DNA from 2 places in the Mesorhizobium sp. M0772 genome. Region 2 is predicted to be linked to the other one. Evidence: riboswitches for the same ligand, from Rfam matches in the RefSeq annotation. Region 2 holds a riboswitch; the other holds the start of a gene.
What was found. A riboswitch is a leader RNA that binds a small molecule or an ion and turns the genes downstream of it on or off. The one in region 2 is predicted to bind thiamine pyrophosphate.
Positions count from the first base shown of each region.

Region 1: linked by a shared signal. The riboswitch ahead of thiB (thiamine ABC transporter substrate binding subunit) and the one ahead of NKI06_RS29370 (YkoF family thiamine/hydroxymethylpyrimidine-binding protein) in region 2 are both predicted to bind thiamine pyrophosphate.

Region 1 covers NZ_JAMYPB010000046.1:20,153-26,565, reverse strand. Annotated here, with positions in the region: gene NKI06_RS24470 (M48 family metalloprotease) at 1-269, opposite strand, end outside; gene thiQ (thiamine ABC transporter ATP-binding protein) at 599-1,363, opposite strand; gene thiP (thiamine/thiamine pyrophosphate ABC transporter permease) at 1,360-2,967, opposite strand; gene thiB (thiamine ABC transporter substrate binding subunit) at 3,217-4,224, opposite strand; TPP riboswitch at 4,268-4,382, opposite strand; gene NKI06_RS24450 (thiamine diphosphokinase) at 4,545-5,201, shown strand; gene NKI06_RS24445 (ABC-F family ATP-binding cassette domain-containing protein) at 5,203-6,413, shown strand, end outside.
Region 2 covers NZ_JAMYPB010000079.1:2,323-8,735, reverse strand. Annotated here, with positions in the region: gene NKI06_RS29400 (hypothetical protein) at 1-183, shown strand, start outside; gene NKI06_RS29395 (DUF1236 domain-containing protein) at 526-855, shown strand; gene NKI06_RS29390 (hypothetical protein) at 953-1,168, shown strand; gene NKI06_RS29385 (DUF2934 domain-containing protein) at 1,261-1,500, shown strand; gene NKI06_RS29380 (hypothetical protein) at 1,657-1,908, opposite strand; partial or broken gene NKI06_RS29375 (GSU2403 family nucleotidyltransferase fold protein) at 2,158-2,547, opposite strand; TPP riboswitch at 2,758-2,870, shown strand; gene NKI06_RS29370 (YkoF family thiamine/hydroxymethylpyrimidine-binding protein) at 2,861-3,469, shown strand; gene NKI06_RS29365 (ABC transporter permease) at 3,725-4,567, shown strand; gene NKI06_RS29360 (ABC transporter ATP-binding protein) at 4,564-5,346, shown strand; gene NKI06_RS29355 (ABC transporter substrate-binding protein) at 5,343-6,350, shown strand.

The DNA of each region.
Region 1 (6,413 bases), on a different contig from region 2:
GCGAAAGCGTTGACGTTGGGCGAATTGAGGATGGTGATGCGATAGGTCTGGGTCGGATTGGCCGATACCACGGTCAGGCTGCCGACAACCTTGGCCACCATGCGCTCGAGCTTGGGATCGGAATATTCGCCGCCATAGGTGGCAAGGATGCGCGGATGTTGCGCCTTCGCCAGTTCGGCAAGCTTGCTGTTGGCGGCGACATTGTCGACCGTGATCGGCTTGTCGGAAGGCTGGAAGCCGGATTCCTGCACTTCGGGAGGCGTGAACATCTGGCAGCTGGCCAGCGCCACGGCAAGGCCGGCCAGCGCGAGGAAGCGCACCAGCGGTCTGCGTTTCAAAGTGTCAGTGCCGGTCGGCAGCACGGCGTTCCTTCAGCTCTCGGCGCATGATTTGGACCGGGGTCCGCGCCAGCGAAAATCGGTTTTCGTTGGCAATCCTGCACACATCAAAAAACCTACAGCGTTTACGCATCCGGCCGGGTGCGGCGCTGTAGGGGCAAATCACGGCTCGTGCCGGACCAGTACTAAGCGGACCTAGCCACATCGACTGGACCATGGCAAGCAAGCGCCACATCACCTGTAGCCGGTTTGGTCGTAAATTATGTCCGCTTCCGGGCAATATCGCGTGATCCGCCCGAACTTGCGCCGATATAGCGCCGAAACGCTTCAGGGCCAGTGCCGTCGAAAAAATCGGCGGCAGGTCCCGTCGCGGCAACCCTGCCATTGTCCAGAAAAACCATCTGCTCGCCGATACGGCGAGCGTCTTCCGGCTGATGCGTGACGAACAGCACCGTCATCGCCCGCTCGGCATGAACGCCGGCCACCAGGTCGAGCATGTCGTCGCGCAGTGCTGGCCCGAGCGAAGCGAACGGCTCGTCGAGCAGCAGCACCGGCCGGTCGCGCACCAGAACGCGGGCGAGCGCCACGCGCTGCCTTTCGCCGCCGGAGAGTTCGCGCGGCAGGCGCATTTCCTTGCCGGCCAGGCCGACGCGGTCAAGCGCCTCGGCGATTGCGGCGCGATCGGCGTCGGTCAGGTTGAGCGATGGCGAGCGGCCGAGCCCGACATTCTTCTCCACCGAGAGATGAGCAAACAGATTGTTTTCCTGGAATACCATCGACACCGGCCGCGCCGAAGGCGGCTCGGCGCTGACATCGGCGCCGCCGATCAGCACACGACCGGACTCCGGCGTCTCGAAACCAGCCACCAGATTGAGCAAGGTCGATTTGCCCGAACCACTTGCCCCCATGATGGCGGTGATCTTAGATGTATGGAATTCGACATCGAACAGGAATGACGTTTCGCCATAGCTGAACGAGACCTTGTCCAGCCGGACAGTCGTGCCTTTCTCCACAGCGGACGTCACGATCTCTCTCCCCGTCCCAGCCAGTCTGCCGCGACCACCAATGCAAGGCAGACCGCCCCGAGCAGCAAAGCCAGCCCGGCAGCATCGGCCGTGCGATAGCTGCCCATGCGCGCCAGCAGGAGATAGGGCAAGGTCTGCACCGAATCGCTGCCGAACAGCGCGATGACGCCGAGATCGCCGAGCGACAGTGCCATGGCGAAGGCAAAGCCGGTGGCCAGCGGCCGCCGCAGCGATGGCCAGTCGACCAGAAGCAGCCGGTTCCAGCCCGCAATGCCGAGCTGCGCGCACAGCTTTTCGTGGCGCTCGCTCGCCGCATCATAGGCCGGGCGCATCGCGCGGATGGCAAAGGGCATCGCCATCACCGCATTGACGGTGACGACCATGACCGGCGCAATGGCAAAGACATCGCTGACCGTGCGCAGCAGGAGAAACCAGCCGGCGCCGATAACGATGGGCGGCACGACGAGGACGAAGCCGGCGCCGGTGTCGGTGGCATGTTCGAGCAATGAACGGGCACTGGACCGGCGGCGCAGCGACAGTGCCCGCCGCGCCATGATCAGCGACAGTGCCAGCGCCACCGAAAGTAGCGCCGCCGAGAAGGCGAGACCGGCGCTGGTCAGCGTCGCCTGACGCACGGCACTCTCGCCCGCCAGCCGGCCGAGATCGGCGCCGAGGCCGGAGGCAACGGTGGCCGCCATCGGTCCGGCGACGAACAGCAAGGCGAGCACGATCAGGACGGCGTTGAACGCTGTTTCTGCTTTGCTGGCCAAGTGATAGCGGCGCGGCGCGACAGGCAAATTGGCGTCGCCGGTCGTATTGGCGCCAAGCCGCGTCAGCGCCAGCATGACGGCAAAAGTCAGCGCGATCTGCAGCACGGTCAGCGTCACCGCTCGCGCCGGATCGAAGTCGAAACGCAGCGCCTGATAGATGGCGACTTCCAGCGTCGTCGCCGCCGGCCCGCCGCCGAGGATCAGCACGATGGTGAAGGAGGTGATGCAAAGCATGAAGACAAGCCCGGCGACGCCCGGCAGCGCGGCGCGCAGCACCGGCCACTCGATCAGCCGGAAGGCTGGCCTCGCCCCCATGCCGAGCTGGCTCGCCAGCCGCCATTGATCGGCCGGCACCGTTCCCAGCGCTTCGAGGAACAGCCGGGTGGCCAGCGGCAGGTTGAAGAAGACGTGGGCGACGAGGATGCCCGACAGCCCATAGATGTCGGGCCAGCTCTGGCCACCGATCGCGGCGAAATAACCGGCGCGGCCATAGAGCGCCAGTATGCCCAGCGCTCCGACAATTGCCGGCAAGGCAAGGGGCACAGTGAACAGCTGCAGGATGAAGCCGCGTCCGAAGAAGCGCGGATGCCGCGACAGCGCCCGGGCGACGAAGAGCGCCGGTACGGCGGAAAGCAGAGTCGAGAGCGCAGCCTGCCAGAGCGTGAAGCGGACAACGCGCAGGAGATAGAGGTCAAAGGCGGACGCGGCGCCGGAAAGGTCGTGCGCGCCTTCGCGGATAAGGCCGGCGAAGGCGCCACCGATCAGCAGCGCGATTGCCGCAAGCGCGATGGTGCCGGGGGTGATGCGGGGATCAGAGGGATAGTGCGCACGCATTTTGCGCTATCCAACCCTACATCGCACGTTGGCTGCTGACGGAAATATTTCACGGACGTCGAGTTCCCGCCCACCCCCCTCTGTCCTGCCGGACATCGCCCCCACAAGGGGGGAGATTAGCAGCTTCGCTCCCCGCCCCATCCTCGCAGCGTTGGAGGTTGGCGAAAGCTTCCGAGCGCTTGATCTCCCCCCTTGCGGGGGAGATGGCCGGCAGGCCAGAGGGGGGTGTTCAAGCAGCATCCTGAATTCCTACTTGCTCATCACCGCCAGCCATTCATCCACCCAGGCCTTGCGATTTGCCGCGACCTCTTCCGGGCTGAACAGCAAGGTCTTCGCCGGCTTGACCAGCCTATCAAAAGCCGGATTGAGCGGCTTGGCGGTTTTCCCGGCCGGGAACATCCAGTTGGTCTCCGGAATGACGTCCTGGAATTTCGGCCCGGTCATGAAGGCCAGGAACTTCGCCGCCAGGGGGTTCTTCGCGCCCGTGGTGGTGATGCCGGCGACCTCGATCTGCAGATACTCGCCTTCCTCGAACGAGGCCGCCTGGTAGCGCCCGGTGTTCTCGGCCACCATGTGGTAGGCCGGCGATGTCGTATAGGACAGCACCATCGGCGCCTCGGCCTTGGTGAACAGGCCGTAGGCCTCGCTCCAGCCCGGCGTCACCGTCAGCACTTTGCCCTTGAGTTTCGCCCAGGCTTCCGGCGCCTTGTCGCCATAGACCGACTTGACCCACAGCAGCAGGCCAAGGCCCGGCGTCGACGTCCTCGGATCCTGGATGACGATCTTGTCGGCGGCATCGCCCTCGACCAATTCCTTCAGGCTCTTCGGTGGGCTCTTCAGCTTCTCGGTGTCGTAGACGACGGCGAAATAGCCATAATCGTAGGGCACGAAAGTGTCGTCGCTCCAGCCGCCCGGCACGTTGTTTTCAGCCACCGCGCCATGTGGGACAAACAGGCCGGAAGCCTTGGCTTCCGCGGTGAGGTTGGTGTCGAGGCCAAGCACGATATCGGCCTTGGTCGAGGCACCTTCGAGCTTGACGCGGTTGAGCAGCGCGACGCCGTCGGCCACCGAGACGAAGTCGACGCTGCAGCCGCACTCGGCCTCGAATTCCTTCTTCACCTGGGGGCCTGGACCCCAGTCGGCAGTGAAACTCTCATAGGTATAGATCGTGAGTTTTTCCTGCGCGGACGCAGGGCTTGCCAGTAGCGAAACAGCAAGCCCCAGCGCTGGGACAAGACGGGACAAAAACATGCGCATCGGCGCCTCCTTCATTCGTGTTGAAAGGAATTGAGGCGTCGGGCTGTCCGAAGCGTCTAATCCCTCCGCCGGTACAAACCGGATCAGGTTCAGCGGGTTGGCGAGACTGCCTCTCAGCCGGTCCGCGAAGATCGCGTCCGGCACCCCGTTAGAGCGTTTCGACACATAGGCCCGGCCAAGGTGCCACGCAAGCGGAAGTTTGCCCGAGCATGATCCCGGAAAGTGGAATCCGTTTCCGGAAAAAGATCATGCTCCAACAAAGAGTGACGGTGCCGCTCGGCCTTCCGTTTCGTCGGCGGGGCTGGTAAGGGCCAGCGGATATGAGCACATTCACCATCCTGCTTGGCGGCGATCTCGTCCGCACGCCGCGGCTCGACCGCCAGGTCGCGGGCACGCGCGTCATCGCCGCCGACGCCGGCATCGATCATGCCCGCCTGCTCGGCGTGATGCCGGAGCTGTGGGTCGGCGATTTCGATTCCGTGCCGGCGGACCTGCCTGCCGATCTCGCCGCCGTGCCGCGGGAGGTGTTTCCTCCCGAAAAGGACAAGACCGATGGCGAACTGGCGATCGCGGCGGCATTGGAACGCGGCGCCACCAGCCTGGTGCTGGCCGGCGCTTTCGGCGGCAGGCGCGCCGACCACGCCTTCCTCCATCTGGCGCTCAGCCTGCGGCTGGCCGAGGCCGGCACAAAAGTGCTGTTGACCAGCGGAGCGCAGGAAGGCGCCCCTCTGCTGCCTGGCAAGGCCGGCTTCGACTATGCCGACGGAACGCTGTTTTCGGTGCTCGGCTTTTCCGATCTTTCGGGCCTCACCGTGTCCGGCGCGAAGTGGCCGCTCGACCATGTCGAGGTCGTGTTCGGCTCGTCGCTGACCATCTCGAACGAGGTCAAGTCCAACAAGACCGGGGGCCTCGAAATCGCGCTCGGCCATGGCCGCGCGCTGCTGCTCGCCCACCCCTATCCCTTGCCTGAAAGCTGACATGGCCCCGCCCCTTCTCAACCTCGACGGCATAAGACTGACCTTTGGCGGCACGCCGCTGCTCGATGGCGCCGAACTGACGGCGTCCGCCGGTGACAAGATCGCGCTCGTCGGCCGCAACGGCTCCGGCAAGTCGACACTCCTGAAGATTGCCGCCGGTCTGATCGAGCCGCAAGACGGCGAGGTCTTCCGCCAGCCTTCGGCAACGGTGCGCTATCTCCCGCAAATGCCCGACATGGACGGCTTTGCCAATGTGCGTGCCTATGTCGAGGCCGGGCTTGGGCCTGCCGACGATCCCTACCGCGCCACATATCTGATGGAGCATCTCGGCCTCGCCGGCACGGAGAACCCCAACGATCTCTCCGGCGGCGAGGCGCGCCGCGCAGCACTTGCCCGCGTCATGGCGCCCGAACCCGATATTCTGCTGCTTGACGAGCCGACGAACCATCTCGATTTGTCGGTCATCGAATGGCTGGAAGAAGAGCTTGTCCGGACATCTTCGGCGCTGATCGTCATCTCGCACGACCGTCGCTTCCTCGAACGCGTCTCGCGCGCCACTGTCTGGCTCGACCGTGGCCAGACCCGCCGCCTCGACAAGGGCTTTGGCCATTTCGAGGAATGGCGCGACCTTGTGCTGGAAGAGGAAGAGCGCGAACAGCACAAGCTCGGCCGCCAGATCGTGCGCGAGGAGCATTGGCTGCGCTATGGCGTGACGGCTCGCCGCAAACGCAACATGCGCCGCCTAGGCGAACTGCAGACCATGCGCCAGCGTTTTCGCGGCCATCGCGGCGCCGAAGGCTCGGCGACCATGGTGGCCAGCGACGCCGCCGAGTCCGGCAAGCTGGTGATCGAGGCCAAGAACATCGAGAAGAGTTTTGGCGACCTGACCGTGGTCAAGGGCTTCTCGACCCGCATCCAGCGCGGCGATCGCGTCGGCCTTGTCGGGCCGAACGGCGCCGGCAAGACGACGCTGTTGAAGATGCTCACCGGCGAGATGAAGCCCGATGCCGGCTCGGTGCGGCTCGGCACCAATCTGGAAATCGCCACGCTCGACCAGAAGCGCGAGGCGGTCGATCCGGCCGAGACCCTGGCGCAGTATCTCACGGACGGGCGCGGCGAAAACCTCGTCATCAATGGCGAGCAGCGCCATGTCGTGTCCTACATGAAGGATTTCCTGTTCAAGCCGGAACAGGCGCGCACCCCGGTGCGCGA
Region 2 (6,413 bases):
GATGCTCGGAAGCCGCCGGTCGCCAATGGCGGTGGCGAATCGACCAGCACGCTCGGTCCCTGCGGCGGCGTGCTGCAGCCGCCGCCCAGTGGTGACCAGGGTATGACGCAGCCGCCGCCGGACCAGGGCAAGACGCCGGTGATCAAGCCTGGCGAGGTGCCTGCGCAGCCGCCGAAGCAATGACCTTTGCTTGAAACTTCACGGCGTGGCACGAAGGCGGTCGGTTCCGGTCTTGGCCGGGCGACGCGGTCACCGGATCAATGCCGGCGCCGGCCGCGATCGCCACCGGAATTTGGAGCCGTGCATCGTCCACGTCGAAGGTCTCCTGAGGGATTGTGCTTCAATGCGAATCTTGCGGGTGCGGGTTCTGCTGGCATGACCGGGAAGCCGATCAATTTAGTCTCCGCTTGCGGAACAAGACCGTACCGGCTGCGTTTGCCTCCAGGAGCCCGCCACCTCGATCTGCGCTGTTTTCGCCTCATGCGGGAACACGGCGGAGCTCGCCAACAACGACAGGAGACGAAGATGAAAACCATCCTTATTCCCGCCGTCGCCGGGCTCGCCATGATCGCTGGTATCGGCATTGCCGCCGCCGACGAGGTCATCGTCACGCAGCCGGCACAGCAGCAGGTGATCATCACCCCGGAACAGCGCACGGTCGTGCACCAATACGTAAAGAAACATCCGCTTGCCTCGGTCAATCTGCTCGGCGTCGAATTGAATGTCGGCACTGCCTTGCCTGACACTGTCGAGCTGCAGGAGGTTCCCGACGTTCAGTACAGATACGCCGTCGTCGACAACCATACCGTGTTGGTCGACCCCAGCACGCGCAGGATTGTCGAGGTGGTCGAGTAACGCTCGACAACCTAACCATTCATCGGTGATACGGCCCTGTCGTTCTTCCTAAAAGGGCGGCAGGGCCGAATGATGAACATGATGAAGGAGAATTGCCATGTTGCCGCATGTCGAGACCCCGAACTCCGCCAATGTTGCGGCGTGTTGCGACAAGTTGCTGGCCGAGCGCAACACGGCGCTGTTATCGATGAAGGAAGCGATCGCGCTCCTGCGGGAGCGCACCGGCACCGATCGTTCGGATGCCGACCTCGCGGGGCTGATCGTCAAGAAGGCGGCGCTGCTCGGCGTTGCGGTGATTTCCGACCCGCGCTGAGATGTCTCGTCACTCAAGACGCCGGCCGAATTTTCGGCTAATGTTTTCGTGGAATCTGGACCAACCGACCGGACCCAACCACGGAGGCTTAAGTGACGGACGACAAACAGGACCGCATTCGCCAGCGCGCGCACGAGATCTGGGAAAAGGCCGGCCGGCCTGAAGGCGCGCATCAGGAACACTGGGAGCAGGCCACGGCTGAATTTGATGGCGCGGTCGCCAAGCCCAAAAAGGCGGCGAAGAAAGCTGACGCCAAGCCCGCCAAGGCAGCCGCCAAGCCAAAGGCCGCGAAGCCTGCCGCCGCAAAGTCCGGCAAAGCCAAATCGAAATAAGGCCAGAAATAAGGCCAGTCGAAATAAAGCAAGGCCGGAATTCGCTGGCCGGGCCATCCTTGGCGCCCGCCGTTCAGGCGCGCCCGAGCCTCTCAACCTGACGAATTGCGCCTGCGACGGGCAGCGCAATTCCTTGTGTTTGGCGACAGCCGCCCCTCATGCCTCCCAGGCATAACTCGACAGCGCAAAGCGAATCCCGGCAGCTGTCATAGCCAGTTCGCATTCGGTGATCTGGCGCAGGTGGCGCAGATAGCGCGTTACAGTCTGTGGCAGCCAGCCGGCGCAGGCCTCGACATAGGCGCGGCTGTGAACAAGGGTGCCGGTCGACAGCGTCTCGTCCTTCTCGGCAACGACTTTCAGATATTGGCGGATGAAGCGGATGTCGTCGGCGATGTCCTGGCTGGCCATTCGCCAGGCCCCGGCGAGGCGTTGGCACTGATCGAATGACAAGGGCAACAAAGGGGGCGGCAATAAAGGCGGCGGCAACGACGGAGATGACGGCAAAGGACGAGAGAGATCGGCGAAGGCAACATGGTTCGCTGTGCTCAAGGACATTCCTCTCTGAGAAAAGAGATATCGTACTTTATGTACGAATAAGCGTCAAGCCAATTCGTACAGTTGGGACGATGGAAATGAATATAGCAGCGGTCGCTTCAGTTAATCCCGCATCGTGAATCCTTCAGGAGTCGCACCAATTTCGCGGAGGGATTTCCCCAGGATGGTGTTGACTGTTTCCCTCGTGGCGGCGTCGAACAGGTTCAAGCCGCCCCGGATCGTCTCGCGCCAGTTTTCGCCCCTCTCCCACGCTTCCATGAAGGCGAAGGCAAGGTCGTCCTGGCGACGCGTGGCTTCGAGCGCTTGGGTCAGCAGGCGCGCTTGATGGAGATCCTTCTCCCGCTTGGCGCCAGCGCTCGGCCCGCGTCGCGAGGCGACGATCAGCTTGTGGATGGCGTGGCGCTGGGGCGAGGGGACCAGCACAGGCAAGCCCGAGCGATGCAGGAGCACAGTCCGGATGGGGTCGCGGATAAGGAGATCCAGAAACCGTAAGGGCTGCGCGGAGTCTCTGCCGTTTTCTTATAATTACGTTTATCAGCTTGAATTCCAACGCAGTTATAAGAAGTTCGTGGAAACCTTATAACGCAACGAACTGACGAGTCGTCTGTTAACGCCCGGGCGCCCGGCACGTCTGGCCTAAAACACTTTGCCGCAGTGCCTCAACAAACGGCTTCCCCAATGTCTCGAACAATGCTTTAACCCGCCCATCCACAGGGGTGCTCCGTATCGTCGGGGCTGAGATGAGGGCGGCAAGCCTTCGGACCCTAAAGCTGATCTGGATAATACCAGCGGAGCGAGGCGGGCGATGTTTTCAGGCGCACAGATTTCCCTTTATCCCATGACCGACGATTTCGTCGGCGTCATCCTCGGCGCGCTCGGCGCGCTCGATCCCTGGCGCGACCGGCTGCGGATCGAAACCGATGACATCTCGACCCTTATGGTCGGGCCGCCCGAGGTGCTGTTTCCCGCCATGCGCGACCTGTTCGTCGCGGCGGCCAAAAGCGGCAAGCACTGCGTGCTTTCGGCGGCGGTCTCGCGCGGCTGTCCGGGCGAGCCCGACGATCCGATCTGCCGCTCCGACGAGACCGGCGGCCCCGCCATTCCGCTGGACGAGCGCAAGATCGCCGCGATCCGCGCTGTCCAGGCCATGCCGTCGACCGGCCAGCCGGTGGCGGCGCAGTTCTCGCTCTACGTTATGGGCACGGGCGACCATATGGACGAGATCTACGGCTGCATCGATTTCCTGAAACAGTCCGGCGTCTTTGAGCGCTCAAAGAACTTCTGCACCAAATTGCGTGGCGATGCCGGTGCGGTGTTTGCCACGCTCAACGAGGCCTTCTGCCGCTTCGGCCCCGGCGCCGGCCACGTCACCCTCGACATCACGATCTCGGCGAACAGCCCGAGCGCCGTCTGAGCCGCGGCTCAAGCGTCGTTCCTCGAGGATATTGCCGTGGCTGGTTTATCTGACCCATTGCGTGGAGGAGATGCCTCTGACCCCTCAGCACAAAGAGGAGGGGAGCCATTGGCGATTGGCGAAGACCGCGATGCCCACGAATCTCCCCCCTCGAGCAGGAGATGGCCGGCAGGCCAGAGGGGGTCCCAGCGCGTGGAGCGCCGACGTCCTTTTCGCATCGGCAAGGCGTGGGCGCTCTATGCGAGACGACCCCCTCTGTCGCCTTCGGCGACATCTCCCCCTCGAGGGGGGAGATTAGCCGCAGGCATCGCCAAGACCATCCCCGCCGCCTTCGCCTCCGCCCTGCTCCTCGCGGGGTGGGAGCTCTACGCCCGCTATGGTGGCGCTGCGCCCACCATGCTGCCGGCGCCGTCGCGCGTGCTGCAGCAGGCCTGGGAGCATCGCGCTGCCCTTGCCGACAACACGCTGCCCACCATCCGCGCCACATCAGCCGGCTTCGCCTGCTCGTTGGTCGCTGCCTTCGTGCTTTCGGCGCTGGTCGATTTCTTGGCCCCGCTGCGCCGCGCGCTGTTTCCGCTGCTGATCGTCAGCCAGACCTTGCCGCTGGTCGCGATCGCGCCGCTCATCGTGCTGTGGTTCGGCTTCGGGCTGATGCCAAAAATCCTGCTTGTGGCGCTCGTCACCTTCTTCCCGATGATGGTCGCGCTGGTCGAAGGTTTTGCTGCGACCAGCAAGGAGATTTCGCAGATGCTCGCCGCCATGGGGGCAGGGCGCTGGCGTATCTTCTGGCTGGCGCGCCTGCCTTCGGCGCTGCCCTATTTCTTCGCCGGGCTGCGCATCTCCGTCACCTACGCCGTGGTCGGCGCGATCTTCGCCGAATATGCGGGGGCGGCGAAGGGGCTGGGCATCTACATGCTGAATGCCAAGAACAACTTTCGGCCCGATCTGGTGCTCGCCGCGGTCGCCGTCAGCGCCGCGCTCACGCTTGTCTTGTTCGCCATTGCGGTGCTCGTCCAGCGCTTCGCCATGCCTTGGGAGAATGCAGGGAGCGAAAGCCGCGACGGCAAGGTTGAAGCTGCAGAAGAGAACCGTCAATGACGCGGCTCGAACTCCGGGACATCAGGAAGAACTTCGGCGCGCTTGAGGTGCTCGCCGGAATTTCGCTTCATGTCGCGGCCGGCGAGTTCGTTTCCATCCTCGGCCCTTCCGGCGCCGGCAAGTCGACGCTGTTCCAGCTGCTGACCGGCGCGCTGAAAGGTGAGGGCGACATGCGCTTCGACGGCGCGCCAATGCAGGGCAACCCCTTCGCCTTCATGCCGCAGCGCGACTCGCTGATGCCGTGGCGGCGCGTCATCGACAATGTGACGCTGGGGCTGCAAGTGCAGGGTCTTGGCCGCAAGGCGGCGCGCGAACGCGTCGCGCCGTTGTTTGCCGAGTTCGGCCTTGCCGGCTTCGAGCGCGCCTGGCCGGCGGAACTTTCCGGCGGCATGCGCCAGCGCGCCGCCCTTTTGCGCACCGTGGTGCAGCAGCGCGACATGCTGCTGCTCGACGAGCCCTTTGGCGCGCTGGATGCACTGACCCGCGCGGGTATGCAGCGCTGGCTGGAAGGCATGTGGCAGCGCCACCGCTGGACCGCGCTGCTGATCACCCATGACGTGCGCGAAGCCGTCTACCTCTCCGATCGAATCTATCTGATGTCGGCGCGGCCGGCCCGCATCACCGGCGAGATCGCCGTGCCGCTGCCGCGCCCGCGCACCACCGGCAGCGATGCCGCGCGCCAGGCCGCCGCGCTCGAAGCCGACATCCTCGACACGCTGCTCAATCCCGGGACTGACCGGGGCTTGTTCCCGCAGACCGCTCAAAGGAGTTTTTCATGACGGAATTCACACGCCGGCAGGCTTTGCTGCTGACGCTGGCCGCCGGATTGCCGCTGGCCTCGCGCGCTCATGCGGCTGCGCAAAAAATCACCGTCGCGCTCGACTGGACGGTCAACACCAACCATGTCGGCCTGTTCGTTGCCCGCGACAAAGGGTTCTACCACGAGGCTGGGCTCGATGTTGAGATCCTGCCCTATGGCGATACCGGCGCCGGCACGCTGGTCGCCAACCACATCGCCGATTTCGGCATTGCCGGCGTCGGCCTGTTCACCCAGCGGGCCGCCGGCGCCGACCTCAAAGCGGTCTACGCCGTGGTCCAGCAGGAGACCGGACGGCTGGTCTTCAACGCGGACCGTAGTGAGATCAAAGGCCCGAAAAACCTTGACGGCCTGACCTATGGCGGTTTCGGCAGCGCCTGGGAAAACACGCTGATCTCGACCATCATCCGCCACGATGGTGGCAAGGGCGTTTTCGAGACCGTGACGCTCGGCACCTCGGCCTATGAGGCGCTGGCCAACGGCTCGGTCGACTTCACGCTGGAGGTCTCGACCTGGGAAGGAGTCGCTGCCGAGCTGAAAGGCGTCAGGCAGCGCAGCTTCCGCTACGCCGACTACGGCGTGCCCGACGAGCACACCACCTTGATCGCCTCCAGCAATGCATATCTCCAGGCAAACCCGAAGGCCGCATCGGCCTTCGTCGAGGCAACGCGGCGCGGCTACCAATTTGCCTGCGATCACCCGCAGGAAGCCGGCGATCTGCTGATCGCGTCCAACAAGGACGCGCTGACCGACCCGGCGCTGGTCCACGCTTCGCTGAAGATGCTCGTCGACGGGCACTTCCTCAGAAGCCAGGCCGGCGTCATCGGCACCATCGACAAGGCCAAGATCGAGGCGATCGGAACCTACCTCTTCAGGGCCGGCATTCTGCTTGACGCCGATGGCAAGGGGCTGAAAGAGCGGCCGGATTTCGGGGGGTATTTTACGAACGAGTTTTTGGGCGCGTAATCTCCCCCCTCGGGAGATGTCGCCGAAGGCGACAGAGGGGGTCGGTACGTCCTGACGCGACTT